One region of the Pseudoalteromonas sp. NZS100_1 genome, then DNA from elsewhere that is predicted to be linked to it. Evidence: predicted binding sites of a transcription regulator. Region 1 holds the regulator's gene; each other region holds the start of a gene.
What was found. The regulator LexA, encoded in region 1, represses DNA repair genes until DNA is damaged. The targets are predictions, from matches to a motif close to TACTGTATNNNNATACAGTA.
Positions count from the first base shown of each region.

Region 1 (7,601 bases):
TTTATAACTTTGATTTATGTAAATGAGTGTTAAAGCTTAGAGCTTGCTCGCACTACTTGTATCTGCAAATGCTTGCTTTTTCCACGCATTAAATAACTTTTGCTGTTTATCAGAGATTTTTAAACCGTATGTTTTCTGCATGTAAGCGTAAGTGTCGGCTATACGTTTACGTGCATAGACAGGCGGTTCAACTACACGTTGCTTAAAGTTTACTTTTACTTCGCAGCGACCATACTGTGTGGCGTTTTCGCTAAGCATGCCAAAACGATAATTAGAGCGATCGGCATTAATTTCGCCAATAGCTGGCGCTAAGTTATTTATATCAGCTTCCATTTTTCTAAATTTAGCACTTACTTTACGGCAGTTTTTACGTCCGCCATCTTGCCAACATTGTAGCTGATGACCAAATTCCCACGCCGGAACAATATGTTCCCATTCAATACGTAGTGCTCGTACATTTACTTTGCCTGAGCGGGTAAGTGTATTTCGAGGAATGTAACCACAGTTAGAAGGATCAGGAATGAGTTTTTTGCCTTCTTTTTTAATATCACAACCGCAGTAAATACTTTTGGCGTTGTCAGGGAGGGTTTTAATTAAATGTCTTTTAGCCGTTGAAAAACGGGTAAATTGTTCGGCAGATACCGAAAAACACACACAACAAGCCAGTAAGGCCAGAATAAATCGAGTCATATCCATCACAAATGTGAACTACAGGAACAGGCAGTTTAAAGCCTTGAAGATAAAAGATAAAGTTAACTTAAGGCCTGCACTTATATTACTAAAAAGTGTCCGATTAATTTTTTATTCAAAGTTATTTTCACTATTCATTTATTTCTTACTATTTATCGTATTTTAACCACACAAGATTATACGTTAAGGAGTATGCTTAAAGCTTACTCAATATGGGGATTTGGATTGCAAATGAAATTTGTTGATTATTATGCAGTGCTCGGAATATCGCCTGATGCAGACGATAAAGCGGTTAAAGTAGCTTATAAAAAATTAGCCAGAAAATATCACCCAGATGTAAGCAAAGAGCCTCAAGCAGAAGATAAGTTTAAAGAAATAGCAGAAGCTTACGAAGTCATTCATAACAAAGAAGAACGCACTAAATACGACGAGTTACGTCGTCATCAACAAAATCGTGCTCGTCAACAGCAAGGTAATTATGGTGGTAACAATGCCTCATCGCAAAGTAATTATCAGCAAAGCGATCCTCAAACCGATCAAGAGTTTTCTGATTTTGTTAATTCAATGTTTGGCGGCGCCGGTGGATTCAATCGTTCCGGGCAGAGCAGAAGTAACGCCGCTCGCGCGCAAAAAGGACAAGATGTGGAAATAGAGTTCCCGATTTTTCTTGAAGAGACTTTAGTTGATACCGTTAAGCCTGTTGAGTTTATGTTACCGCAGCGAGATAGTAGTGGTCGTGTCTCTGAAATTAAAAAATCACTTAAAGTGAAAATTCCCGCAGGCTCAGTAAATGGCGAACGAATTCGACTAAAAGGGCAAGGCGGATTAGGGTCAGCGAACGGGCAAAATGGCGACTTGTACTTACAAATTAGTTTAGTGCCCCACCCATTATTTGATGTTGAAGGTCATAACCTAAATATAGTCGTCCCTCTTGCACCATGGGAAGCGGCTCTTGGTACAAAAATAAATTTACCTACGTTGGCAGGCAAAATCCAATTAACTATTCCATCTAATAGTCAGTCTGGCCAACGCTTGCGTATTAAAGGCAAGGGATTAATGAGTAAAAAAGCCAAAGGTGATTTATTTGCTGTGCTTAAAATTGTTAATCCAACATCTGTTGATGATACCAGTAAAAAACTGTGGGAAGAATTAGCCGAAAAAGCTCACTTTGATCCCCGTAATAACTGGAGCAAGCCATAATGCAAATTATCGTGACACAAAAAGATGATTTACTTACTAGCAAAGAGCTATGTTTGAGTAGTGATATTAGCGAAGCAATTTTATATGAGCTAGTTGAGCACAATATTGCGGTTCCAATTGAGGGGAAGCATGTTACGCAGTGGCAATTTACGGTATCTGCAGTGACCTTAGTTAAAAAAGCGGCCCGTATTCAACATGACTTTTCGTTAGATTGGTCGGCAATAGCTTTAGTTTTACAATTGCTGGATGAGCGTGATGAGTTGATTTTCGAAAACGAAATGTTAAAGCGACATTTGAGTCGATTTAAACACTTGGAATAAAATCTGCCCTTGGGTACTTCCTAGGGCTTATTTACTCTTTGGTGAGAGTGCGCTAGTTCTTAAAAATCAATATGACTACTTTGATTTATTCTTACTTTTAATTCGGATAAATCGTTTTAGTCGTATGTTTTGCATAAGTAGTAATATTCCACTTAGGCAAAAAAGTACGCTGGTTGCTGCAAAACTAATAAGCAGCGGATTATTAAAATCCTCTCGCTCATCGTAATCCATAATATGTAACATCCAAAAAAAGTCGAAAATTCGCCATAGTGTGCTGCGAACGGTGACAACTCTGCCGTTATTTTCTGACAAGTACAGTGTTGTGTTAAATGTGTCGTCAAATTGTACCTGCCAAACATTGGTTTTATATCCAACTTCTCGCATACCTTGCTTTAGCAGTACAGCGCTTGTCACTTGAGCATCAATAAGTAGGTGTGCTTTAGCATTTGCGGTAATTTGTATTTTAGTTGGCGGCTCAAAAGGCCGGCCTGTTATACCGTTAAAGCTTTGCTGTTCATCTTTATTTATTACTGTAATTATAGGTGTGGTTAAAAAGTTCTCAAAAATTATTTGTGTTGGATTAACCACCTGAGATGCAATATCGTTAAGGGAGGCAACATAATCAGCCTGCGTAAATGGGTTATTAAGAGTACGTGTTGCAAGATGCTCCCCATGAACTTTATCAAGAGGAATAGCGCTCATGACTAAACCGCCTAATAGCCAAGCTAAAATTTGTAATGTGAGCAAATAACCGAGCCATTTATGTAACTTGCGAGCATACTTAAATATTTTTTTATTCATGTTTTAGTCTTATTATTTTTAGAGGCTAGTTTATTACATTAATGGGATTAGTTACTGCGACATTTTGTCGCAGTTTAAACTATAGCTTACTGTAATCATTTAAAAATAAAAAAGATTACACTTAAATTGCTAACATGACTTATTTGTTTAATTGAGCTGAGTGTTTGATATCCAGCTAGCTTTAAACGCTAAAAAATACTTAAAAGCTGCGAAATATCTATATAAAGTGGTTAATAGAGCATAGTTGATTTGGTATAACGGTAAAACTGCGTTAAAGTTTGCAATGAAATTATTAGAGGATAAATACGAAACGATGTCGGAAATTCAATTTTTAAATGTAGATCTTGAGCTTGAATCAAAGCAAGATATTAGTTTGCTAGTGGCAGACTTGAAAAAAGTCGCGACGATTTTACATTATGACAAAGACGAATACCGTCAATTAGCGCGTATTGAAGCAACAGGTGTAGTAAACACGCCTGACAAAGCAATAAACCATATATGTGAGCTTATTGAATCGTGTTCGCGTAACGCGCTAAAGCAATGGTTAAGCTGTTCACGTAGAACGTTTGATATTGGTTTTGAATCAGGCACTTCCCCTAAGTGCTTTAATCAAGCCTTAGATGCAGATACATTACTACGTATATCTGCGATTGGTGCGGGTATGGAAATTACAATTTACCCAATCGAAAAGTAACTATCTTCGCTCTACGACTGCTGCGGTCATTTTTGATACGCAGCACAGCTCATTGCGGCTATTTGTAATTTTTATTTCCCACACTGAACTACGTTTGCCAATATGAAACGCTCTTGCCGTTGCTGTTAAAGTGCCGTTGCGAGATGCTTTTAAATGACTTGCGCTAATTTCCTGCCCCACGCAGTAAAATTTTGTAAAATCGACAACAAAGTTAGCTGCATAGCTGGCAACTGTTTCGGCAAGTACAACGTTAGCACCGCCGTGAACCATTCCCATTGGGTTATGATGCTCAGGAATTGCCGGCATAGTGGCTACTAAGTAATCATCACCAATTTCAGTGACTTCTATTCCCATGGTTTTCATTAATGTTCCTTGGCCATCAATGCCTTGTTCTAACTGCTTGCACAGCTCTAAAGTGATGGGCTGGTACCAAATACTCATAATGACTCCTTTGCTTTTTTAATCATTTATAAACCTAGCGTTAGTTATATCCCTAAAATGTACACAAGTGAAATTACTTTGGCTATTTTAAGGCTTAATTTAAATTTGCGATTTTTATTTAACTGTATATACTCACAGTTAAATGTACTGTATGGAAAACCAGTTGTATGCGACCATTAACGAACCGCCAAGCTCAAATACTCGAACTAATTAAAGTTTTTATTAAAGACACTGGTATGCCTCCTACACGTGCTGAAATAGCGCAAACATTAGGTTTTAAAAGTGCCAATGCTGCTGAAGAACATTTAAAAGCACTTGCTAAAAAAGGCGCAATTAAAATGAAACCAGGTGCAAGCCGTGGTATTCAGTTAATTGAAGAAGAAGAGCCAGAACAATTAGGTTTACCGCTTATAGGGCGTGTTGCTGCTGGTTCACCTATTTTGGCGCAAGAGCACGTTGAAAGTCACTGCAAAATCGATCCATTAATGTTTAAACCGGCTGCAGATTTTTTACTACGCGTTAACGGTATGAGCATGAAAGATATTGGTATTATGGATGGTGATTTACTTGCTGTACATCGTACTCAAACCGCTGAAAACGGGCAAGTTGTTGTTGCCCGCCTAGACGAAGACGTAACTGTAAAACGTCTTGAGAAAGCGGGTTGTAAAGTATTACTTCATGCTGAAAACGACGATTTTGAATCTATTGAAGTAGATCTTGAGAATGAGTCTTTTAATATTGAAGGCTTAGCCGTTGGCGTTATAAGAAACGCTGATTGGATGTGACTTTAAAAATAGCTTTTAAACAAGCAGTTTTATAAATGCGTACTAATTAGTACGCATTTTCTGTTTTAAATTCGCACTAAAAATAGGGCATAAATAGCTCACTGACAATTTAAGCTGTAAACTTTTTTGCACTTATATTTTCCCCCTCCGAATGCGTTAAACCCCTTTGTTTTGCTCATCTTTTGAACTTCCTGTTACCTAGTTGGTTACTGATTTTTTATTAATTACTCAATATCACCTGATTGTTTTTTATACTAAAACTTGCTTGTTGTTCATTTTTTAGCTAATTATTAATGTGCTGAGCTAATAATAACTCACAGCTTTTTAGTTTTGAGAACACACAATATACACAAACCCGTTGTTGGCGCAGCAAAACCAATCAATATTAAATGAGATTGACTAAAAAAATAAAAATAACGAATTGGCGTTTAAGCCGTATGCCTCTTCGCTTTGCATTCGCAATAGCATCAAAGGAGCCGTCACATGGGTAAACTGACCTCTACCTTGTGGCTTATATTATGTGTTTTTTCGCACCCAGTTTTGGCTAACAGCCAATACAATATGCGCAAAGGCGTAACCGATATAAGCAATAATGTATATCAGCTGCACATGACCATATTTATAATATGTTGTGTGATTGGGGTGATAGTGTTCGCAATTATGTTTTGGGCACTTATTCATCACCGTAAATCTAAAGGGGCTGTACCTGCCCAATTTCACGAAAGCACTAAAGTAGAAATACTTTGGACTGCAATCCCGTTTGTTATTTTAATTGCTATGGCAGTACCAGCCACTAAAACCCTAATTGCAATGGAAGATGCCAGCAAAGCTGATCTCACTATTAAAATTACAGGCTCGCAATGGAAATGGCATTATGAATATATGGGTGAAGATGTAGAGTTCTACTCTATTTTATCTACCCCGCAAGATGAAATAGCGAATCTTGCAGATAAAAATCCTAACTACTTACTTGAGGTTGATAAACCTCTCGTACTGCCAATAAATCAAAAAGTACGATTTTTAATGACTTCTGACGATGTTATTCACTCTTGGTGGGTACCTGATTTTGCAGTTAAAAAAGATGCGAATCCCGGCTTTATAAACGAAACATGGACGAACATAAACGAAGAAGGTACTTACCGAGGCCAATGTGCTGAGTTGTGTGGTAAAGATCATGGCTTTATGCCCGTTGTGGTGGTCGCTAAATCTGAGGCTGATTTTAAAACGTGGCTTGCAGATGCAAAGCAAGCTAAACAAAAAGCAGCATTAGCAGATGCCGCATTACTTGATAAAACCCTCCCAAAAGAAGAATTAATGACTTTAGGCGAACAAGTATATATGGCCAATTGTGCTGCATGTCATCAGCCTACTGGCATGGGGTTACCGGGTGTATTTCCTGCACTTAAAGGCAGCCCTATAGTGCTTGGCGATATAAAAGATCACATTGATGTAGTTATCCATGGGCGACCCGGTACGGCAATGCAAGCATTTGCCAAACAGTTATCTATAAAGCAATTAGCAGCGGTTATTACTTATAAACGTAATGCGTGGGGTAATGATACGGGTGATGTTATTCAACCGAGTCAAATACAGGCAGCACTTGATGCCAAAGTGGAGGCGAACTAATGAGTAGCATAGTAGAACAATCTAACGCCAATGAAGCTCATCATGCTCATCACCCAGCTAAAGGTTTTAAACGCTGGCTTTACACAACTAATCATAAAGATATAGGTAGTTTATATTTAATTTTTTCGCTGACCATGTTCTTAATTGGTGGTGGAATGGCCATGGTGATCAGAGCTGAATTATTTCAACCAGGTTTACAGTTGGTCGATCCTCACTTTTTTAATCAAATGACCACAGTGCATGGTTTAATTATGGTGTTTGGTGCGGTTATGCCGGCCTTTACAGGCCTTGCTAACTGGATGATACCACTCATGATTGGCGCGCCAGATATGGCATTGCCAAGAATGAATAACTGGAGCTTTTGGATTTTACCGTTTGCGTTTTTAATCCTATTGGCATCGTTATTTATGCCTGGTGGGGGTCCTGCATTTGGTTGGACTTTTTATGCACCACTGTCTACAACATACAGTAATGATAATACTGCATTGTTTGTATTTGCCGTACATATTATGGGGATTAGTTCAATAATGGGCGCAATCAATGTGATTGTAACCATAGTGAACTTACGTGCCCCAGGCATGACATGGATGAAGTTGCCCTTATTTGTATGGACGTGGTTAATTACTGCCTTTTTATTAATAGCGGTAATGCCAGTGCTTGCAGGAGCTGTCACTATGGTACTTACCGATAAGTATTTTGCGACCAGCTTTTTTGATGCCGCAGGCGGTGGCGACCCGGTGATGTTCCAACACATTTTTTGGTTTTTTGGTCATCCCGAAGTATACATAATGATTCTTCCTGCCTTTGGCATTATATCTACAATAGTACCTACCTTTTCTCGTAAAAAACTTTTTGGCTATGCCTCAATGGTATACGCCACATCCTCCATAGCACTATTGAGCTTTATTGTATGGGCTCATCATATGTTTACCACTGGGATGCCGGTCGCTGGCGAGTTGTTTTTTATGTACGCGACCATGCTTATATCGGTACCTACAGGAGTAAAAGTATTTAATTGGGTTGCCACAATGTGGAAAGGCTCAA
Region 1 is NZ_JADYXN010000020.1:10,917-18,517, forward strand. It holds gene I6F66_RS13585 (endonuclease) at 37-690, opposite strand; gene I6F66_RS13590 (DnaJ C-terminal domain-containing protein) at 922-1,890, shown strand; gene I6F66_RS13595 (chaperone modulator CbpM) at 1,890-2,210, shown strand; gene I6F66_RS13600 (membrane protein) at 2,286-3,011, opposite strand; gene I6F66_RS13605 (hypothetical protein) at 3,325-3,705, shown strand; gene I6F66_RS13610 (PaaI family thioesterase) at 3,706-4,146, opposite strand; gene lexA (transcriptional repressor LexA) at 4,314-4,931, shown strand; gene coxB (cytochrome c oxidase subunit II) at 5,415-6,557, shown strand; gene ctaD (cytochrome c oxidase subunit I) at 6,557-7,601, shown strand, end outside.

Region 2 (7,601 bases), on a different contig from region 1:
ATCAAGGCCTGCGCTGCCAAATATATAAGTAAGCGCGCTTAAGCTAATAAACATACCAATACTGCCTACAAGCAGCAGTGGTTTACGGCCAACTTTGTCAACTAACGCAATGGCAATAAAGGTCGATACAATATTAGTAGTGCCCGCTAATACATTTATAAATAACGATTGTGACTCATCAAACCCAGCGGCTTGCCAAAGCTCAGAGCCGTAATAAAACACCACGTTAATACCTACAAATTGCTGAAATACACTCAGCGCCACACCTACCCAAACAATTGGGTGTACTTTTTTACTGCCATCAATAAATAAATCGCGAATACTTGGTTTTGTATCGCTATGCAAGGAGCGTTTAACATCGCTTATTTGCTTATCTGCATTGTCGTTTGAAATTTTGCTAAATACCGCTTTTGCAGCGTTTACTTTACCTTGCGCCACTAAATAACGAGGCGACTCCGGAATAAACAACACACCGACTAAAAACAGTACAGCAGGTACAAGCTCAGCCCAAAACATCCAGCGCCAAGCGGCTATATCAAGCATTAAAATATTTTGCGCGCTGCCTGCTGCATCAGCAATTAAATAGTTACTTAAAAAAGCAGCAAACAAACCCAGTACAATAGCGAGTTGTTGCAATGTAGCTAATCGACCACGTAGTGCGGGTGGCGCAACTTCAGCAATGTAAGCTGGCGCTAATACCGATGCTGCACCAATCCCTAAACCACCAAATAAACGATAAAAAATAAACTCCGCAGAGCTTTCGCTAATGCCTGACCCAAACGCACTAATGGCAAAAATAATCGCAGTGATGATCATAATTGCACGGCGGCCAAACTTATCAGCCAGCGGCCCCGCAGCAAGCGCACCTAAGGCACAACCAAGTAACACAGACGCTACGTTAAAGCCCGTAGCCACACTGCTTGAATTAAATGCATTACCGAGTGCCGACACCGTGCCGTTAATAACGCCCGAGTCAAAACCAAATAAAAAGCCACCAATAGCAGCCACGGCCGATATAAAAATTACGTAAAAAAGGGAGGTGTTTTCAGCTGTGTTGGCTGAGTGAGTAGGCGATGTGTGCGTTGTCATTATATGCCCTGAAAGTTAAATTAAATATAAAGGAGCATAATATCGTAAAGCGCTATGGCTGAATACATTTGTGCAGGTATAACGATTTAGCGGGTATAAATTGAGCCTTTCTAAAGGTTTTAATTTAAGTAACCGCCTTTTAAATAACACAGACTGAATATTCAATAAATAATATGCACTTTATGGTCAGAGCCTGTTTACCAACATTACTGATCTCACTCATCTTGGTGTTTTTTGCAATTACATAACCTGTTCTGAAGTTAAGTAATTGTTTACATGTGGTTATTTGGTGGTTAAGGTAAATACATTGAATATAGGTACATTTGTCGGTTTATAAAGCGACAAATGTCGTAGACTAATTTATTAAATTTCAAAAGGCACAGTATGCTCGAAACTCGAAAAATATTTATTGATACTCAGTATTTTGTTAAATCAAACTTTAATTTCCACTCTCAATCTTTTAAGTCATTACAAAAGCTATGTAAATCTAATGAAATTCAATATTATTTGACGAGCGTAGTTGAGAGAGAAGTAGATAACCGTATTAAACTATCAATAAAGGACTCTCTTAATTCCTTGAAGCAGTTCAAGAGAAAAGCAAACATACTTTCAACAATTGAAGATCAACAACTTTCCTCTCTATTTGCAGATGTTGCTGAAGATGAAGTGTATGAAAAAGCTAGTAATGTGTTTCATGCATATAACCAAGCCTGTAATTATGAATATGTTGAAGCAGACTCTATAGATAGTGAGAAATTATTAGAGCTTTATTTTGAGATGAAGCCACCGTTTGGGGAAGGAAAGAAAAAGGCAGAGTTTCCTGATGCAATATCATTACTATCGCTTGAGTCTTGTCTCGAACCAGATGATAAATTATATGTTATTTCAGATGATGTTGATTTGAAGTCCTATTGTGAAGGTAATAATAGGCTCATTGCTATTGATAACTTAGAAAAATTATTAGATTTATATAATGAGCATACAAGTGTAAGAACAGTGAAGATTAAAGAGTATATTGCTGAACAGTCTGAAGCATTGAAAACGCAAATATCAGAATATATGGATGACTGCGATTTTTATAACTCCTCATCATGGGAAGATGCCGAAGTAGATGGTATCAGTGTACTTGAAGTTGGCGAAATAGATCCTTCTGTAATATCAATTAACGATGAAGAGTGTTCATTAACTTTTGAAATACCTTTGAAGATCGAGGTTACAGTAACAGGACCTGACTTTAATAATGGCACGTATGACAGAGAAGAGGGGCATGTATATACCTTTGGACATTCAACAAGAACGGAGAATGTTGAGTTATTATTTACTGTAGAGTTAGAACTTTATTATGAGTTTGTATCTGGTGAATTGAATAATATTGAGCAGAACTCACTGTATATCCCCGCGGCTAGTTCTGGAATTGAAGTCGATATTGAAGAAAATGGATCTGATTGGTAGTTATTGAAATTTAACAACACGCCCTGAGGTGGACAGCAAGCACTAAAGCTCACTTTCCACCGCAAATTTTAAAAGCGGTGATCCCTTACTTTTACAATGCGGTTAAGTAAGTTGATTCATCGTAGGGCGTATGTGTTTTCCAGCACCTAAATAGTATTCTTATCCAATGGTGTTATGGGATTTTCCTTTGGCTTCTTGCTGCCGATAATACGCTTCTTCCCAAAATGAATAACGCAAAGGTAACCCTACCTATCCCACAAATATTTACTTTAAAAAGTAAGTGCACGAATATCGTCAGTATATCCATTCATTTTTACCTCTGCGTAAGGTAGCCAATGCAATGCCTACTATTTATATATGCCTAATATAACCATTATTGATTACAAGTTTAAGATTGAATAATAAGCGCAAATACTAGATACTGTTTTTATATACAGTTGTGGCGATATTATGAAAAAAGAATTACCAGCAAAATACTATTTAGCGCATTTTAGAGAGCTTATTGAGTTTGTAACAAGTAAATGTATGCATTTACTTGAGCCTAAACACAGTGAATTTATTAGTAAAATTAATCAGCTAGATGAGCAAAGCCAGTGCATGTTGGCGCGTGTGTATTCGCGAAAGCCTTATTTGGTGCAAGCGCAGTCACTTAATTATGAAGAAATAACCTCGCCGCATCAGGCTATTTATACGCTAAAAAAAGCCGGTATTTTATTTGAGCCAAACGAGCAGCATTACTCACAGCTTTTGGCTCACTTAACCAAACCTGCTTTGCTGGAGTTACTAAGTAATTACAGTGAGCAAATAAGCTTTAAAAAAAGTGCCGCTAAAGGCGCGCTGGTGGATATTGCCCGTGAGTTTTTTAAAACATGCCCACACGAGCTTGCGCCACTTTATAGCCAGTATGTAATTAATAACCGCAGTGATTACTACGAGTATTTTGAGTTTTTATTTGCAGGCAAATTAAGCAGTGGTGATGTGAATCATCAAAATCGTTTTGTAATGCGAGATTTAGGTTTAACCGCTACGCGCGAAGAGCACAGCGAGAGTTTGTCGCGCTTTGAAACACTTGATGAAGCGCAATCGAACTATTTATTAAACCGTTATCGGTTAGCATTTAAAAATATAACAGATGAGAGCGATTATATTGTTTTAGCGCCGCAGGTTTTAATGCAAGCTGCGCACGGTGCCATTGCTGTTGCGTTAAAAAACAAATTATTAGTAAGGCTTTATAGGCAACTAAAGGCAGTTGATAGCGAACTTGCTTTTAGCTTACTTGAAGGGTGCGTGGATGATAGCGAAGCACAAGAAATTCAAATAAGAGAGCAATACAGGCTTGGTAATAAAGAGTGGGTAAAAGCACGATTAGAAGCGATTATTGAAAATCCGCTTACTGATGATTTACTTTATTTTGCTGACGATTTTTTAATGCGTAAGTTTAATAAAAAAACACGGTCGCGTTTAAGTGCCATGCTTAGCGATACCCAGTGCGTGCTAGAAATAGATGAACTGTATCGAGGTGAAGTAGAGCAGGGCGTAAACGATTATTATACTCGCCAAGGTATGGCTGTATTTAATACCGAAAACACGCTTTGGCAAAGTTTGTTTGGTTTAGTATTTTGGCACGAGTTATTTGTAGAGTCGCCTTACCCGCCATGTAATGAGTTTGATATTTATCCGCAAGTATTAAGGCTTGGTAATTTTTATGAGGCGCAACAAGCACAAATAAATGAGTGCTTAGCGCAGTGCCAAACGTCGCAAGCATTACTTAATTTAGTATGCAAAAATGCAGCGCAATACTTTGATCAACCTAATGGTTTATTTAGATGGCATAAAGAGCTACTACAACCGTTAGAAGCACTCATTTTAAATAGCCCACTTGATGCATTAATTACTCACTTAACCAATATGAGTAAGCATTATTTACAACTAAAAGACGGCTACCCCGATTTAATGGTTATCAATAATGGCAAAGTACATTTTGAAGAAGTAAAAGCACCGGGCGACAAACTTAGGCGCAACCAATTAACCACCATTGATAACTTAAAAAATGTGGGCTTTGAGGTACACATTGCCGCCGTTAAATGGTTTGTAGATTCTAACCGTATTTACAGTGTGGTCGATATAGAAACCACGGGCGGCTTAAAAGGCGGCAACCGCATTACCGAAATTGGCCTTATAAAAGTACAGCACGGCAAAGTGATAGACACCTGGACGACACTTGTAAATCCACAGCGGCACATACCCGGATTTATAACGTCATTAACCGGTATTAGCGACAGCATGGTGCGCAATGCCCCTGTATTTGCCGAAATAGCACAGCCATTGTTAGATAAACTTGCAGGCAGTATTTTTGTAGCCCATAACGTTAATTTTGACTACGGCTTTATTAAAAAAGAATGCGAGATGGCAGGGCACTTTTTTAAAATGCCAAAAATGTGCACAGTGGTTGAGTCGCGCAAAGCGTTTAAAGGCTTAAAGTCGTATTCGCTGGGCAATCTTTCATCGCACTTTAATTTAAATTTAACCAGCCATCACCGAGCACTTGCCGATGCAACCGCCACTGCAGAGCTGCTATTACTTATTCAGCAATCCCAAAGTAGTGAATAAGCAGTAAATCTTAACGTAAGAAGTAGTATGTACTTTTAAGGCACTTAGCTTGTTTTAGCTAAGTGCCTTTTTCGTGGTAAAAAACCAGTAACCAGCATAGTGCCTACAATTACAAATAGTGCGCCTAGTAATGTATTTGGCCCTATTTGCTCATCTAAAAATAAATGCCCCCAAAATATGCCAAATAATGGAATTAAAAATGTAACCGTGAGTGCTGAGGTTGGGCCAATATCGTCGATTAATTTAAAAAATAAAATATAAGCAAGGGCGGTACATACTACGCCCAGTACTAATACACCTAGCATAATGTTGGTGCTTGGTATTTCTCGTATTGGCATAAATAAGATAAGCGGTAATACCATAAAGCTCGACGCCCACATTGAGCCATGGGCATTATCGAATGGGGCCAGTTTAGGCGCGTTTTTAGTGTAATGCGATGCAATGGCATAGCAAAGTGAAGCGCTTAATGCCGCTACTATAGCTATGATTGATTGGCTATTTAATACAAAGTGATTTTGGCCAACGAGTATTGCAACACCTATCAAGCCAAGCAATAAACCAAGCACCATACTTTTGGTAGGCTTTGTTTTTGTCCATAAAATACCAACTACTACGCCCCAAATAGGGGTTGTTGAATTTAAAATTGATAAAGTAGAAGCGCTTATAGTTTGTGCTGCATAGGCAAAAAATAAAAACGGCAGAGCCGAATTAAACGCGCCTATAATAAAAAAGTGTTTTTTGTGTTCAGTAAACGCTAAACGGCGCTTTAAATACAAGGCAACAATAAATAAAGTAACTGCAGCAAAGCCTACTCTAAACTCAATTAATACCGCTGGCCCCAAGCTGTTAGCTGCCATTCGCATAAATAAAAAAGAAGCGCCCCATATAGCGGCCAGAAAAAATAATCGCAGTAAGCTTGCTAAGGTCATGATAGTATTTTAATTATGCATATTGGATTTTAGAATAGCAGGGTTTATAAACACTGTAAGCCATATTCGGAACCGGCATATAAAAATAATAAATTAAGGATAAGAATGAAAACGTTCTCAGTAGTTTCTATGGTATTTATCACTTTTTTGGGTGGATGTAATTCAAGCTCAATCAACCTTTACAGTGATACCACCATGAAAAAGAATGAATACAATGGTATTAAAGCGTATCGAAAAGGACAGTTTGAGGCCGCTTTCAATTATTTAAAAGAGCCTGCTGGGCTAGGCTATAAAAGCGCACAATACACGTTGGCGTTTATGTTTTTGAAAGGCCAATACTTGGAGCAATCTACTAAACTAGGGATGGGCTGGCTAGGTGTTGCAAGAGAAGCGGGGGTTGAAAATTGGTCTGCGCAATACGATGTATTTTACAGTGCAGCGACTACGCAGCAAAAACAACAAATAGACGAAACAGTTGCGTTGTATATAACGCAATTTGGCGTTAAAGCACAAAATATGACCTGTCGTCGTTCAACTTCGCCTAGACGTACATTTGGTGAAGTTAAAATTGATTGCACTAAGCACGAAGGTAGCGTTACCGAGCACGACATACAAATAATAGAATAGAGTTATGGCTTTTCTAGCTTTTTTTCAAAGTCGCTTTTTACAATATCGAGTGCTTTTAAGACCTCTTCTGGAGCAACATCGTGCTGCTCTAGTATCATAATTAAATCTACTGCAAGTTTAATATGTGTAGGGGCTTGATCAAGTGGGCTTGTCATTTAATTCTTTCTTTTTTGATATTTGGCTAATGGCGACATTTATTGCTGTTTGCACACGTTGTTCCATATGTATGCGTTCTGATTGCGGTAAATAAAACGCCATATCTACATCGTAGCGAATATATCGTGGCGGGAGCTGATTTAGTACCGTACAACAAAAGTCAGCCATTACATCTTCATCATATTTTTCATCAAGTTTAAGTTTGATGATTTCTTCAACTACAATCTTTTCGTAATAGTTGTGTATGTCTTCGTGTAATCGCATATTCCCACCGCTTTAAAATAATCCGTTTAACTGAGTCTATACTAAGGCTTACTATAAATCGATAGCGGCTTTAAATAGTTGTTTATGAACATTAATTAGTGAACTCAAATTACGCTGATAACCGCCACCTAAAGCGCACATTAGTGGGATTTGATGTTGCTTACAGAAGTTGAGAACAAACAAGTCGCGCTCATATACGCCATTGAGCGATATATTAAACAAGCCTAACTCGTCTTTAGTGTAAATATCAGCGCCTGCATTATACAAAATAATATCAGGGTTATGTATGCGCACGCAAAAATAGAGTGCTTGCTCTAATGTAGCAAGGTACTCATCGTCGGTTGTTTTAGCGGGTAATGCAAAATCGTAAGTAGACTGTTGTTTATTTCGAGGAAAGTTTTGTTCACAATGAATTGAGCAAGTAATAATTTGGTCATGGTTTTGAGTGATTTGGGCTGTACCATCGCCTTGGTG
Region 2 is NZ_JADYXN010000019.1:47,451-55,051, forward strand. It holds gene I6F66_RS13350 (sugar porter family MFS transporter) at 1-1,089, opposite strand, end outside; gene I6F66_RS13355 (PIN domain-containing protein) at 1,474-2,541, shown strand; gene I6F66_RS13360 (exonuclease domain-containing protein) at 2,992-5,151, shown strand; gene I6F66_RS13365 (DMT family transporter) at 5,196-6,080, opposite strand; gene I6F66_RS13370 (sel1 repeat family protein) at 6,186-6,707, shown strand; gene I6F66_RS13375 (DUF2496 domain-containing protein) at 6,710-6,862, opposite strand; gene I6F66_RS13380 (late competence development ComFB family protein) at 6,846-7,127, opposite strand; partial or broken gene I6F66_RS13385 (histone deacetylase) at 7,179-7,601, opposite strand, start outside.
Region 2: the regulator LexA is predicted to act here: its motif matches at 2,961-2,980, upstream of I6F66_RS13360 (exonuclease domain-containing protein).

Region 3 (7,601 bases), on a different contig from region 1:
TGTTAATCACAGAGAGTCAGTTAAACAGTAGACTCAATAATAGTGTGCATGAAAATCGCCGTGGCGAATTTGCACTATTATTAGCGATGCTGTCACATGACGCACTCGACTTTAGTCAATTTCATTTACCAAAAACTGAAATAGATAATTTAGTTATAGAAGAAGAGGCGTTAAGAAAGCAATTTGGCGCAGGTCCAAAGCAACTTTTAGCCCCTGATGAATATAATATGTTGGTTGGACAATTTAATGCATCATTAATATCTCAAGAAGGAGAGCACTGTGGTATGACAAGTATTAAGTTAAGACAATGCTTAAGCCCTGAACCACTTGCGATTAGAAATGATGATAAGCATATTCCACTTAATATAATAGATAACTGTGAGCTTGCCGTCAGAAGAAGAATTAAAAGCGAACAAACCCAACTAGCTAATCCCCCTATAGATGCAGCTGCTTTTTACGACAGCCTTAATAATGATGCATTACATCAACCACTTCAGCTCATTGCGGTGTGATATATGATTGTAATAATCACCAGTTAATATATGCTTTATAACGGGTCTGCTTTATATATTTGCTAATAATTGATTTAATGAAAAAAAAGCATCCAAAAATTAAATGCAATTGCTATAATGGCGTCAAATGGTATGACATGAAATGCCATTATCATTAAACCAAGGTAATTAGGAACGTAATGAAGAAAACATTCACGCTAAATCACGAGAAAATCAAATACCCTCGTATGGTTGATGCTGCAAAGCACGAAGTGAAAAAATATTTGAAAAGAGAGCGTAATAAAACGCTACCTGAAGATGCTGACTATTGGGCATTTGACTGTAAGTTTGGTAACACAGCTGAAGATGCGCAAGTTGTGCACGTTGCTGAATTAAGTAACCAAATTGGCGAAATTGAAAAGCAAGGTTTGACCTCTTTCTATGTAGAGATTTTAGCTCGACCTGCTCAACGTCAACAGTTAGATTTAGATGATGACGAATAACACTTAATTTAATTAAGTGTTCGAAGTTTTAAAATGAGCCCAAGTGGCTCATTTTTTGTTTTTATGCATTAAAGATTCACCATAAATCATTTTTATTAGTAACCAATAAGTAGAATTTTACTTTATTAACATTTGCATAACAAAATGTAGTGATATAGGGTGTGTTTAATAAAAAAAACAAAACAGTTGTACCATGCCGATAAATTACTCTGACCACCAATTGAAATTAAGCTTAAAGAGCTCTAAGGTACTTGTCGTTGACGATCAGCTATTAAGCTTAATTGTATTAAAAAAAATATTATCAGAGCATTTTAGTGTAACAACAACGAGCTGTGGTGAGGATGCGATTGAAATTTGTAAACATAATCCGCCAGATATAATACTACTCGATATTAATATGGAAGGAATGAGTGGTATTGAAACATGTCTAAAATTAAAAAATATATCTGAAACACAAGATATCCCCGTTATTTTTGTAACCTCATCTGAAAATCAAGAAGAAGAGTGCTGGGAAGCCGGAGCTGTAGATTTTATAAAGAAACCAACTAACTCGGAAACTTTATATAGAAGAGTGCGCGCCCATATTACGATGAAACTTCAACATGACTTACTCAATCAAAAAGTATTTCTAGATGATTTAACAAAGGTATTCAATCGTCGTTATTTTGATGCGCATTTTTCTAAAATGGAACGAAGCGCCTTACGAGAAAAAGTCGACTATGCACTATTACTCATCGATATAGACTACTTTAAGCAATACAACGATCTTTATGGTCATGTGCAAGGCGATACGGTTTTAAACCTTGTTGCACAAACTATTACTAATAGTTTGCAAAGGCCAACCGATTTTGTTGCGCGTTACGGCGGCGAAGAGTTTGTAGTTGTTTTACCGCATACAAGCACTGAAGGTGCGATTTGTGTTGCTGATAAAATTAAACAAAATGTGGTCGATTTAGGAATATTACACAGATATTCAGAATATGACTTTGTGACTATTAGTATTGGCGGTGCAACCCTACAACCGTACGTAAATAACAAAAACACCTTGCAGATCGCAGATGAAAAAATGTATGAGTCCAAAATGCAAGGTCGTAACCAAGTGTGTTTTTAAGTTTAGCTAGCTAATAAATCACTTTGCCACTTAAAAACACCTTGTAGGTGATAAATATTAAATAAGATTATTTATTACACGCTATGACATTTTTTGTACTTTTTATTGCTACCACATGGGCAGTCATCATTTCTGCCCACTTTAATATCTTCAACAGGATATATAGTGCCATCTAAATAACGCCATTGAGTGTTTTCTTTAATAAACTGCGATTTTTCGTGGAGCTCACAAAATAAGTTTTGATAAAAATATTGGGCTTTAAATTCTACAGTGCCGGTATCTCCATCATGGCTTGACCCAATTACATCAAGATTTATAAATCGACAGCTGTTAGCAAAATCATTGATTTCTTTAACCGGATTTTCAGCTTGTTTTTCTTTTGCGTAGGTTTGATAAACATATTCTGCATTTTTAATAACATAAGCACTGAATCGTGAGCGCATAAGTTGTTCAGGAGAATCAGCTTGCTTAACAGATAAGTGAAGCGGCTCGCAGCAATCAGCATAATTGTGCCCACTGCTGCAAAAACATAATGTGGTATTGAGTGAAGTCATAATAATAATACAAAGTCTAAAACATTAGTTTAACAAGCTTATTGGGCGAGTGATATCTCTGTTGTTTGAGACTTTTTAGTAAAACAGTATAGTTTTGTATTCGTTTTACTTAAATCGAACGATAAATTCGTAAGTAGTTGGTTATTAACTATATCGGTCCAGGTAATTACCGCTGCAAAGTTTCCGTTATGTAATGCAGAATTTAATACATACTCTAAATTTACTAGGTGCTTCTGTCTAATAACAAGTAATTTACTTGTATCAATAGAGCATGAGTCAAGTAAAGCTTTGCTAGGTACGTGATCTGGAGCAATTAGTAACGTCCATGCATTAGAGCTATTGTATTGGTGTAATACTTTTAAAAGCTCAAAGGTCGCTGAAATTTCATCTTCAATTTGAATCAAATTCACGCAATCGCTTTGCTCATCTTGTTGGTAACTTTTAACTGTTCTTACGGTAATAGGCTGTAACATAATTTCACTCACTGGGTTTTTATACAGTATTCATATACAGTAGTTTATACAGTGCTTTCGTGCAAGCCTTTTATGCTATTTATTTGTACAGTTATTCAGCTTTTGATCATTGTTTTTATTTTTTTAATTTATAATTCTTTATTAATCAGGTTGTTATAGGGTTGTTTTTGAGAAGGTATTCTAAAAATAATTTTTTTCGTAGTGTCTTCATTTTGGGGTTTTATACTGTATAGGATTATCTTTGTAACCATATACAGTATTTTTTTACACTGCATACAGTACTTCTGCCATAGCTAGCTTATGTGTTTTCACTCGTGCGAGGGATCATATGAGAAAACTGGAGTTGGTGGATTTGTTCGTACAAACTTGCCGCATAACACTGAGCATCTTTAAATCGCTTAGTTTCGATATGTTTGCGTATATCTGTAACCGCTGCAGTGGCAGGGGCGTACCCTTGGCTACTTGCTAAGCTTAACCAAGCTACAGCATGAAATACACTTTGTGGCACGCCTTCACCTTTCACAAAAAATAAACCTAAATAAAACTGTGCTCTATGGTTTCCCGCCATTGCAGCAAGTCGCATCCATTTTGCAGCCAATGGAGCTTGATTATTTTTTAAATAATATAGGGCTTTATTTAACGTACTTTGCTCATCTTTTTTATTATCAACGGGCACAGAGGTATTTTCGGGTTGAGTAACAAAACCTAAAATATTATCTAGCTGTTGCTCTAAGTCTTGCTCACAAGGTGTTGTTTTAAGCATATTGGTTCATTTATTATTTTAACTACTCTAACAGTTTAGTATATAGCAAGGTAAAATGTCCTGTAAAAGATAATTTTTATGTTAAAATCTCGCCACTTTTTACTATCACAAGTTTATTATGTTCGAAGCCTTATTTAAACTGAGCGAAAATAATTCAACAGTTAAACGCGAATGCGTTGCTGGCCTAACTACCTTTATAACTATGGTATACATTGTATTTGTAAACCCGGCTATGCTCGCAGAGGCTGGGATGGATCAAGGGGCTGCATTTGTAGCGACATGTATAGCAGCTGCGATAGGCTGTTTTATAATGGGTTTATGGGCTAATTATCCATTAGCATTAGCGCCTGGTATGGGACTAAATGCCTTTTTTACGTATGGTGTCGTATTAGGAATGGGTTATACCTGGCAAGCCGCGTTAGGGGCTGTATTTATGTCGGGTTGTATATTTTTGTTTTTAAGCTTATTTAAAGTCAGAGAGTGGATTATTAATGCCATACCTCTGGTGCTCAAGCGAGCAATCGCAACGGGTATAGGTGCTTTTTTAGCATTAATTGCCCTTAAAAATGCAGGCATTATTGTCTCAAGCCCGGCAACATTAGTGCAGTTGGGCGACATTACTTCTCCAGGACCGTTATTGGCTATATTAAGCTTTTTTGTAATTGCAGCGCTTTTATACCGCGATTTTAAAAGTGGCGTGCTTATTAGTATTTTATTAGTGACTGGCATTGCTTTAAGTTTGGGGCTTGTTGAATATCACGGTGTTATGGCTATGCCACCATCAATAATGCCTACTTTTATGCAGCTAGATTTTGCAGCCGCTTTTGATATATCAATGATGAGTGTTATTTTTGCTTTCTTGTTTGTCGATCTTTTTGATACTTCGGGTACATTAGTTGCGGTAACTCAAAAAGCAGGTTTAGCTGATGAAAAAGGTAACATGCCTCGTTTAGGGCGCGCATTAAGTGCTGACAGCTCAGCAACAATTGCAGGTGCGATGCTAGGTACGTCTACGACTACATCGTATATAGAATCGGTTGCTGGTGTATCTGTTGGCGGACGTACTGGCTTAACAGCTGTAGTTGTAGGCATTTGCTTTTTACTAATGATGTTTTTTGCACCGCTTGCACAAATGGTACCGGCTTATGCTACGGCAGGCGCTATTTTATATGTCGCTGTTCTGATGCTGCAAAATTTAAAGTTTGTAAACTGGGATGATATGACCGATGCAATTCCTGTTACTGTGGTATTACTAATGACACCATTAACGTTTTCGATTGCGCACGGTATTGCACTTGGTTTTATATCTTATACGGCGGTTAAAGTCTTGTGCGGTAAGCAAGATCAAGTCAGTATTAGTGTTTGGATATTAACAGCCTTGTTTGTTTTCAAGTTTGCATTTTTGTCTTAATAGCTAACAAAAATACAAAAAAGCCTGCACAAATTTTAATTTGTGCAGGCTTTTTTAATGCTTTTATAAAAGCACTACCATTTCTTTTTAGGAGCAAACAGTATATCTAAGTCGTCTTGCTCTTCTTCTGTTTTCTTTTTAAGTGCGCTTGCATTAGAAGCTCTCAGTTCAACACTAATTGCCTCTAAGTAACCCTCAACTTCTAGCCGTTTTGTTGTTACGTATTCATCAGAGTAGGTGACTGCACTGAGTGTTGCCTGCGCTTTTTCAAAGTACTGTCTTGCAGAGCCAACCATACTTGCTGAACGGGCAGATAGGCCCCGTTTTATTTGGCTTTCAATATTAATACGCAGTTGTAGTTTTTCGAGACGTTTATCTTCTAAAACAAAAACTTGGCTATCAATACGACCTTTGCTGTGTTCAGAGCGTAAAATTGAGCGTAATTTTTTAATGCCTTGAATTAGGCCTACAAGTTGTTTGTCATTACTCGGTAGCGTTAAAGCTTCACTGCTATTATCTTGAACTGGATTAGATAAGTGCGTTTTTGCTTCACTTAAGCGGCTTTTAAGTGCTTTAGATGTTTGCGAGTTAGTAACCATTGTATTTAAGGCTTCGTAAATACGGCGCTGTAATGTACGAATTAGATTTTCAGAAAGGGGGATGTTAGCACTATTCATTAGTGCCTCTTCCGTTTCTTCTATTATAGCTTTCTGTTTTGTAAGCTCTTTACGGCGTTCTGCCTCTTGTTTTTCTTTGTGTTGTTGTACAGCACTTACCCAAAGTGCAATCACAATCAATGCAACTATAAGCACTATTATAATAGAAACGATCATGGTGTAATTCTCGGATATATAACCTAATTATTTAATCTTACATTAAATATACGTTAACAGGGTAGCTTTGCGCCGATTAACTTAAAAAATATACCAAAAAATTGATAGGTTGAGCTCTTTATAAACTGCAGTAAGCCTAAGGGCTTATAAACTAAAGCTGAATAATCATCGCTACCTGAAGCATATTTATTATGCTAGCCTTGAGCTCTAATCAGATAATTGCACACCTAAAGACCTAAAGTGCTATTTTACGTAAATAACACTTGGTTTTAAGCGGTATTGCCTTTATAAATAATATGAATAATAACGTTAAAATTTGCAGCCATGAAATTACAACAACTCAGATACATCGTAGAAGTACAAAATCATAAATTAAATGTTTCAGCGACTGCTGAGAGTTTATTTACCTCGCAGCCAGGAATTTCTAAACAAGTACGCATGTTAGAAGATGAGTTGGGTGTGCAAATTTTTGGTCGCAGTGGTAAGCATTTAACGCATGTAACCGGTGCCGGCGAAGATATTATTAATATTTCTCGTGAAATACTCTCTAAAGTAGAAGGTATTAAAGCCGTTGCTAATGAGCATACGCTACCTGATCAAGGTAAGTTAAATATTGCTACAACACATACCCAAGCGCGTTATGCTTTGCCTAACGTAATTCAAGGGTTTATGAAAAAATACCCTGCGGTATCGCTTCATATGCACCAAGGTACTCCACAGCAAATATCGGATGCTGCAGCACGCGGTGATGCCGATTTTGCTATTGCAACAGAAGCACTGCATTTGTATTCAGATTTAGTTATGCTGCCTTGCTACCATTGGAATCGCAGTATTGTTGTCGCTAAAGACCATCCGTTGGCTAAAAAGGCAAATAGTTTAACCGTTGCTGATATTGCTCAATATCCACTCATTACATATGTATTTGGTTTTACGGGCCGCTCAGAGTTGGATAAAGCGTTTAGCGCACACGGGCTTGAACCACACATTGTATTTACCGCAACCGATGCTGATGTTATAAAAACATACGTACGACTGGGTTTAGGAGTTGGTGTTGTTGCTTCAATGGCGATAGATCAAGTAAGCGATACCGATTTAGTGTGTATTGATGCAAGCCACTTATTTGAAGCTAGCACGACCAAAATTGGTTTTAGAAAGGGCAGTTTTTTACGTACTTATATGTATGATTTTATCGAACGTTTTGCACCGCATTTAACTAAAGAGCGCGTGGAGCGAGCAAGCTTATTACGTAACCAAGATGACGTAGATAAGTTATTTGCAGATATAGAGTTACCCGTTAAATAATGTCACTACATTAAACGAATAATAAAAAAGCCGCCTATTTTAAAAATAGGCGGCTTTTTCTTTTTATAGCGAGCTGATTAACATTCGATAATATTAACAGCCAATCCACCGCGAGCGGTTTCTTTATATTTAGTTTTCATATCGTTACCAGTTTCAAGCA
Region 3 is NZ_JADYXN010000003.1:141,358-148,958, forward strand. It holds gene I6F66_RS03185 (VC2046/SO_2500 family protein) at 1-512, shown strand, start outside; gene I6F66_RS03190 (DUF6172 family protein) at 692-994, shown strand; gene I6F66_RS03195 (diguanylate cyclase) at 1,188-2,105, shown strand; gene I6F66_RS03200 (YchJ family protein) at 2,180-2,659, opposite strand; gene I6F66_RS03205 (SulA-like leucine-rich domain-containing protein) at 2,698-3,132, opposite strand; gene I6F66_RS03210 (tetratricopeptide repeat protein) at 3,431-3,895, opposite strand; gene I6F66_RS03215 (NCS2 family permease) at 4,014-5,306, shown strand; gene I6F66_RS03220 (hypothetical protein) at 5,381-6,139, opposite strand; gene cysB (HTH-type transcriptional regulator CysB) at 6,464-7,441, shown strand; gene I6F66_RS03230 (L-serine ammonia-lyase) at 7,519-7,601, opposite strand, start outside.
Region 3: the regulator LexA is predicted to act here: its motif matches at 3,155-3,174, upstream of I6F66_RS03205 (SulA-like leucine-rich domain-containing protein).

Region 4 (7,601 bases), on a different contig from region 1:
GTACCAAACAAACCGATGTACGGACTAATAGAACCTACCGTTGCTAAAAACGATAAGCTAGATTCAATTTTTTCAATTTCACGAGAAAGCGCAACACGCATAGAACGATGCGTCCCTTCCATAACAATACTCGCACTTTGAAATGTATTCTTTTTATGACGAGCAAACTCTTTAAAGCCTGAAGTAAATAAGGCTTCAATACCTTGAGACTGACCGCTGCGTGACGATATTTCGTTATACAATTTACTTAGATCAATACCAGACCAAAATTTTTGCTCAAATTTCTTAGCATTTGATAGTGCATCTGATATTGCTTTTTTACGCTGAAATATAATTGTCCACGACATTACAGACATGGCAACTAGCCCTAACATCACTAACTGAACAAGCAAGCTTGCTTCTAAAATTAGGTCTAAAAAATTAAGCCCTGATCCCACGTTAAACTCCTAAGTAATTTCAAAATACGGCAAATTGGTTAATTTGTGTAAATATGACCGTTTATACGGTCAAAAGTTGCATCTAGTGTATCTAGTCCATTTCAAGCTGACAACGGTATTGCTATGAATAGGCAACAAAAAACGTTAAAAAACAGCTTTAGTTGGCATTTCCCTTTGCCTCAGTATTTTATTTAATCTTTTAAATAAACTCGCTAACTATAAATATGCGTAAATATATAAGTAAAACGTCATAAAATGCGCCGTTTATTCAAAATAAGAGCATAAACACTCAAAACCTATAAGCCTTACCTTCACGTAACAGTAAAACTAATACCGAGCCACATCAAAAGAAATAACTTAAGCCATAAATTTCATTAACTTATAAATTTAACGATTAATTAACGCGCAAGATTCAAACAACAATAAAATTCACCGAATTAGTTTTTCTAATCCGAAAATACAAATTTTCTAGTTTGAACAAATAAAGGTTCTTACGTATTATTCTCCCATACCGAACTAGCGCACCGAATGAGATAGTTTCATTAAGCCAAGTTCTTAGTAATAGGATATTTTATCGTATTACATTGTTTTACTCTTTATGGATAAAACCAAATTAAGTAAAACATAGTTCCCTAGATTACTTCCTTCAACTTGTTGTTTGCCCGCATTTTTTGCGGGCTTTTTTTTGTCTGCAATTTGGTGCGCTACACACTATATTTATAAACTAGTAATCGCTTTACTCAATCTACGATAAGTAATTCGCTTACTAGTTTGAATGGTACGCAGGATAGCTTCGCTAGTCTTAACGCCCTGTGAATTAACAGTTAACTATAGAGCATATCAGTCTTTTTAAGTAACATTTGCAACAGTGCGTTTAGGTTTTAGGGATAATATCAACCTTCATAAACACTTAAACAATTTAACGAATTAAATAACTCTGTAGTGTTGTTAAAAGCTTTTTGTTTAAAACAATTTAAGCAAATTAGTATAATAGTTTGCGGGTAAGGGATACAAATGCAGTTACCTGCTGCGCACTAAGACACAGCAAGTAATGAATATATATAAGTTTAGTCTTTTTTAGGAAGTAAACCAAAATGGTGATATGCGCTGTCTGACACTATTCGCCCACGTGGTGTGCGCTGAATAAACCCTTGCTGAATTAAAAATGGCTCTATTACGTCTTCTATTGTTTCACGCTCTTCGCCAATAGCAGCCGCTACATTGTCGAGCCCTACGGGGCCGCCCATAAATTTTTCAATTATGGCGAGTAAGTATTTGCGGTCCATATAATCAAAACCACTTTTATCTACGTCAATCATGTCAAGCGCTTGCTTAGCTACTTCGGCATTTACTGTGCCGTCAGACTTTACTTGTGTGTAATCGCGTACACGGCGTAATAAACGGTTTGCAATACGCGGTGTGCCGCGCGAGCGCTGTGCAATTTCGGTTGCGCCATCGTCGCACATTTCTAAATCAAGATAATGTGCAGAGCGCCCTACTATATGTGATAAATCTTCTACAGAATAAAACTCTAATCGCTGCACAATACCAAAACGGTCACGTAGTGGCGATGTAAGTGAGCCTGCTCGCGTGGTTGCACCTATGAGTGTAAATGCTGGTAAATCTAATTTAATAGAACGTGCAGCTGGGCCTTCACCAATCATTATATCAAGCTGATAGTCTTCCATCGCTGGGTAGAGTATTTCTTCAACTTGCGGGCTTAGTCTGTGTATTTCATCAATAAACAGTACATCGCCTTCTTCTAAATTAGTAAGTAGTGCGGCTAAATCGCCCGCTTTTTCAAGTACTGGGCCTGATGTTGTTTTAATGCTTACGTGTAATTCGTTGGCCACAATGTTTGCAAGCGTGGTTTTACCAAGCCCTGGAGGGCCAAATATTAATAAATGATCGAGCGCTTCACCACGGGTTCGAGCAGCTTCAATGAAAATTTCCATTTGCTGCTTAACATGAGGCTGGCCTCTGTAATCGGCTAAAAGTTTTGGTCTTATTGCACGATCTATAGAGTCTTCATTTGTTTTTTCAGTCGCATCAATTAAGCGATCCGCTTCAATCATGGGTTACTCACAACATTGATTTTAAAGATTCTCTAATAAGAACCTCAGTAGACATATCGGGTTTGCTTATCGATTTTACTGCTTTTTGAGCTTGTGGCAATTTATAACCTAACGCAAGCAGTGCTGATACGGCATCGTCTGCTGCATTATTAGCAATTGTCGCATCGCTCATTGGCTCTATTACTGCGCTATCGCTAAATGGCGTAAATAAATCATTGCCCCAATCTTTTAATCTGTCTTTCATTTCGAGTACTAAGCGCTCGGCTGTTTTTTTACCTACACCCGGTAATTTAACAAGCGATGTTGAGTCTTCGTTATTCACACAACTCACAAATTGCTTAGCTGACATACCCGATAAAATAGCTAAACCAAGTTTTGGCCCTACGCCATTTGCTTTTAATAGCTCTCTAAATAAGGCACGCTCAACTTTATTATTAAAACCAAATAATAACTGAGCATCTTCGCGCACTACAAAGTGCGTATAAACAATCGCGTTTTCACCAATTTTTGGTAAATCGTAAAAACAGGTCATTGGCATTTGTACTTCGTAACCTACTCCACTTACTTCGAGTAAGATTTCTGGTGGCTGTTTTTCGACTAAAATACCATTTAAACGGCCTATCATAGTTATTTCCTTAAACGTCCTCTAACGGTTTTGCTTGCGCTACCCGCTAGTTTAATTAAATTTTGTTCTGAGTGAGCATGGCAAATCGCAATAGCCAGTGCATCAGCTGCATCGGCCTGTGGCGTACCGGGTAGTTTTAAAATATTTTTTACCATGTGCTGCACTTGTGTTTTATCAGCGCCACCGTTGCCTACTACCGCTTGCTTAATTTGCCTTGCTGAATATTCAAATACGGGTAAGTCGGCCATTGCAGCGCCCACAATAGCAGCGCCTCTAGCTTGGCCTAGTTTTAAAGCAGAATCGGGGTTGTGCGCCATAAATACTTTTTCAATGGCAAAGGTTTCTGGTGAAAACTGCTCAATAAGCTGTGTAATGCCTTGGTAGATCATTTTAAGTCTAACCGGAAAAGGATGATCGGCTAACTTAATACAGCCACTGCCTAAGTATGTAAATTTAGAACCTTGGTGGGCAACAACGCCATATCCGGTCAAACGTGAACCAGGATCGATCCCTAAAATAATGGCCAAACTTGCATTCTCATTATTGTTATTTTTAAATTACGCTAATAATGCCAGAGCACTGTATAAATTACCAGTACAAAGAAAACAAAAATGCCCACGTGTTAGGTGGGCATTAGAAGGAGCATGTTAGTTTAAGCTTACCCTAGGGCACGCACTAATCCTTGAGTGTTTTGTTTAAGTGTTCGGGCAATCATTAAATAGCCTAAACCTGCTACAAATACGCCGCCCGCTACCGGCCCAATAATCCATATATGTGGGTGTAGCTTACCGGCTAAATCAAACATTTGTTGCTGCACAATTAAAAGCGCTATATCACTAAAAAATGCAGCGACTAAACCGGCTAAACCACCGAGTAATAAAAACTCATACAGGGTCGCGTTTTTAATTAATCGGCTTTTAGCGCCAAGCGTTCGCAGTATTACAATTTCTTGCATACGTTCACCCAAACTAGCTTGCACTTGCGATATAAGTACAAGCGCCCCACACAGCACAACAATAGCCAGTACAAAGCCAATGGCGAGAGAGACTTGCGAAATAGTTGTTTGTATTTGCTTAACAAAATTATCAATGTCAATGGCTGTAATAGTTGGGTAAGTGCGCAGTAACTGGCTAAAGTCACGCTTTTGCTCTGGGTTTATGCGTACCGACGAAATATACGTTGCCGGAAAATCTGCAAGTACATCGGGGCTTAAAATAATAAAAAAGTTAGGTTTAAGCGTGGCCCAATTAACTTTACGAACACTGGTGATTTTAGCGTCGAACGACTGCGAACCAATTAAAAATGTAAGCGTGTCGCCTATCTCAACATCTAAACGCTCAAGCATCGACTCCTCTACTGAGGCTTCAGCCATCGCATTTTCACCAAACCACGTGCCTTGTGTTACTTCATTTTGGTCAGGCACATCTTTAAGCCATGTAAGGTTTAGCTCGCGGCCAATACCTGCACGTGCTTCTTCGTCTTTTTTCTCGTTGTCTTGCAGCGATACAGAACGTGCTACCAACTCGCCGTTTACCGCATTTACGCGTCCACGAATAGTGGGATAAAACTCTGATACCTGAATATCTTTTTGTGCTAAATACTCATTAATTGGCTCAAGCTCATTTTGCGTAATATTAACTAAAAATGCATTAGGCGCATCGTTTGGTAGTTGCGACTGCCAATCAGATATCATGTCGTTTTTAAGTACCACTAAAAACAGCAGTAATTTAATCGCTAACGAAAAACTAATTAACTGTACCGCGTTCACATTTGCACGCTTTTGAATAGATGCAATTGCAAGCGACCAACTGTTACCTGGCTTAAGCCCTAATTTTCGACCGCCACCAAATATTAATTTAGATATCAAAAACAACACACCAATTAGCGCAAGCGTTGAGGCAAACAAAATAAGCGTTATTTTTATGTTGTTACTAAATAACCACATTAATAAAAACACAGTTAGCGCACTCATGCCTAAATGCACACGACTTACTGCCAACTTGTCACCTAAGTTACGGCGCAGCACTCTAAGCGGTGGAATATCAAATAAATCAAATAACGGTTTAATAGAAAACATAACAGCACAAATTACGCCAGTGCTTATAGCCACCAGCCAAGGTTTAAAGCCACCTAAAGGTAGCTCTGTGCCCATACTTTTTGATAAGTAACTTGTTGCTATTTCTTGCAAGCCATAACCAATTAAAAGCCCAATACTTACCGCCATTGCACATACAAGCAATAAATGGAGCATGTATATTTTGCGGATCATTGAACGGCTACCGCCTAGCGTTTTCATCATCGCTACTGGATCGTATTGGCGTTCACAATAACGTTTTGCTGAAACGGCTATAGCCACTGCGGCTAAAATAATACCCAATAAGCCAGCGAGCAATAAAAAGCTCTCTGCGCGGTTTAAACTATTTGAAATAGGTGATTGACGGTCTTTAACGCCGTACCATTGTTGGTTTTCTTTCATTTGTGGTTTGAGCCACTCGTAAAAGCTATTTATGTCAGCCTCACTACCGGCATAAAGTTGGCGGTAATAAACACGACTACCCGGTTGCACAACTTCGGTTTTTGCCACATCGTCAATATTAATAAGCACACGACGGCTGCTTGAAAATACATTAAATGGCGCATCGGGCTCTTCTACAATAACTTTTGAAACATTAAATAATGCAGCGCCAAGTTCTACTTGCGCACCTATATCAATGTTTAAACTGTAAAATACTGACTCACTTAGCCACACATTACCAGGCGCTGGACCGCTATTAGCAACCTTAGTTTCACCTGTTAAGGTATCTTTAACTTTTAACTGCCCTTTTAACGGGTACGCATTAGATGCCGCTTTTACTGAGCTAAACTGCATTTCATCATCGGCAAACAACATAGTGTCGAAGTACACCATTTGCGCCGTTTTTAAATTTTGGCTCTGTGCTTTAGTAATAAAAGCAGTGTCGAGCACATGATCACTGGCTAGAACGCGATCTGCAGCAATAAAAGCACTGCTTTTTTGTGCAATACTTTGCCCTATTCGCTCAGTAACCATCGACAGTGTAAGTACGGTTAAAACAGCAAGTGCGATAGCCGCGCTTATAACGGTTAACTCACCACGGCGAAATTCTCGCGAAAATAACTTAAGCGCTAACTTAACCCACATCGGCAACGTCCTCTACTTCGCTTTTTACCAGTAAACCCGCTTCTATTTGAATAATATGCTCACATTTTTGTGCAAGCCCTTCATCGTGAGTAACTAAAATAAGCGTAGTGCCATGTTGAGTATTTAAATCAAATAATAAGGATTCAATCATTTTACCGTTTTTGCTGTCTAAGTTAGCCGAAGGCTCATCAGCAAACAGTATTTTAGGTGTACCAATAAAAGCACGCGCTATAGCAACACGTTGTTGCTCACCGCCAGATAGCTGCGACGGGTAATGATCAATTCGATGGCTCAAGCCTACTTTTTCAAGTAGAGCTATTGCTTGCTCTTTCGCATCACTTTCGCCAGCAAGTTCTGCTGGTAGCATAACGTTTTCAAGTGCAGTTAAGCTCTGTACTAACATAAACGATTGAAACACAAATCCAATTTTAGCCGCGCGCAGTGCAGCACGTTCTTCTTCATCTAAATTGTGTAATGGCTCGCCATCTAAAAATATTTCGCCGCTGCTTGCAGTGTCCAGCCCTGCTAATAAACTGAGTAACGTAGATTTACCAGAGCCCGACGTGCCAACAATAGCAACAGACTCGCCATGCTTGACATTAAAGCTGATGTCGCTGAGGATGGGCAGCTCACCTTCAAAGGTAGAGACTACTTTAGACAAACCATTAACTTGTATTATATTTAATTGAGAAAGCGCTGACATATGACTCATTCAATCCTACGTTTAGTATTCATTTTATTTTTAGTTATCAAACCGCTGAGTGCAGCAGCCAACAACACGATTTTAATACTCGGTGACAGTTTAAGTGCAGCCTACGGACTTCAACAAGAAGAAGGCTGGGTAAAATTGTTACAAGATAAATACGATGACGAACAAACCGACATAGAACTTATCAACGCCAGTATTAGTGGCGAAACATCTGGAGGCGCCCTACGTCGTTTAGATGCATTGCTTGAGCAATACGAACCCACTCATGTACTTATTGAGCTAGGTGCTAACGACGGTTTACGTGGTTTTCCAGTTAAAAAAATGCAAGCTAACTTAACGTCTCTTATTCAAAAAAGCCAAGCAGCTAATGCGATGACCGCCTTAATGGAGATTTACATTCCCCCTAATTACGGTCCGCGTTATAGCAAAATGTTTACAGACACTTTTACAGACGTTAGCGAAGAAACAAATGCGCATTTAATGAACTTTTTTATGCTAGATATTGCCAGCCAATCTGATCTAATGCAAAACGATAGTTTACACCCTAACAAAAAAGCCCAGCCATTAATACGAGATGAGATGTATGACTCGATCA
Region 4 is NZ_JADYXN010000013.1:71,560-79,160, forward strand. It holds gene tolQ (protein TolQ) at 1-437, opposite strand, end outside; gene ruvB (Holliday junction branch migration DNA helicase RuvB) at 1,505-2,512, opposite strand; gene ruvA (Holliday junction branch migration protein RuvA) at 2,520-3,137, opposite strand; gene ruvC (crossover junction endodeoxyribonuclease RuvC) at 3,140-3,664, opposite strand; gene I6F66_RS10775 (ABC transporter permease) at 3,796-6,297, opposite strand; gene I6F66_RS10780 (ABC transporter ATP-binding protein) at 6,287-7,000, opposite strand; gene I6F66_RS10785 (arylesterase) at 7,001-7,601, shown strand, end outside.
Region 4: the regulator LexA is predicted to act here: its motif matches at 3,715-3,734, upstream of ruvC (crossover junction endodeoxyribonuclease RuvC).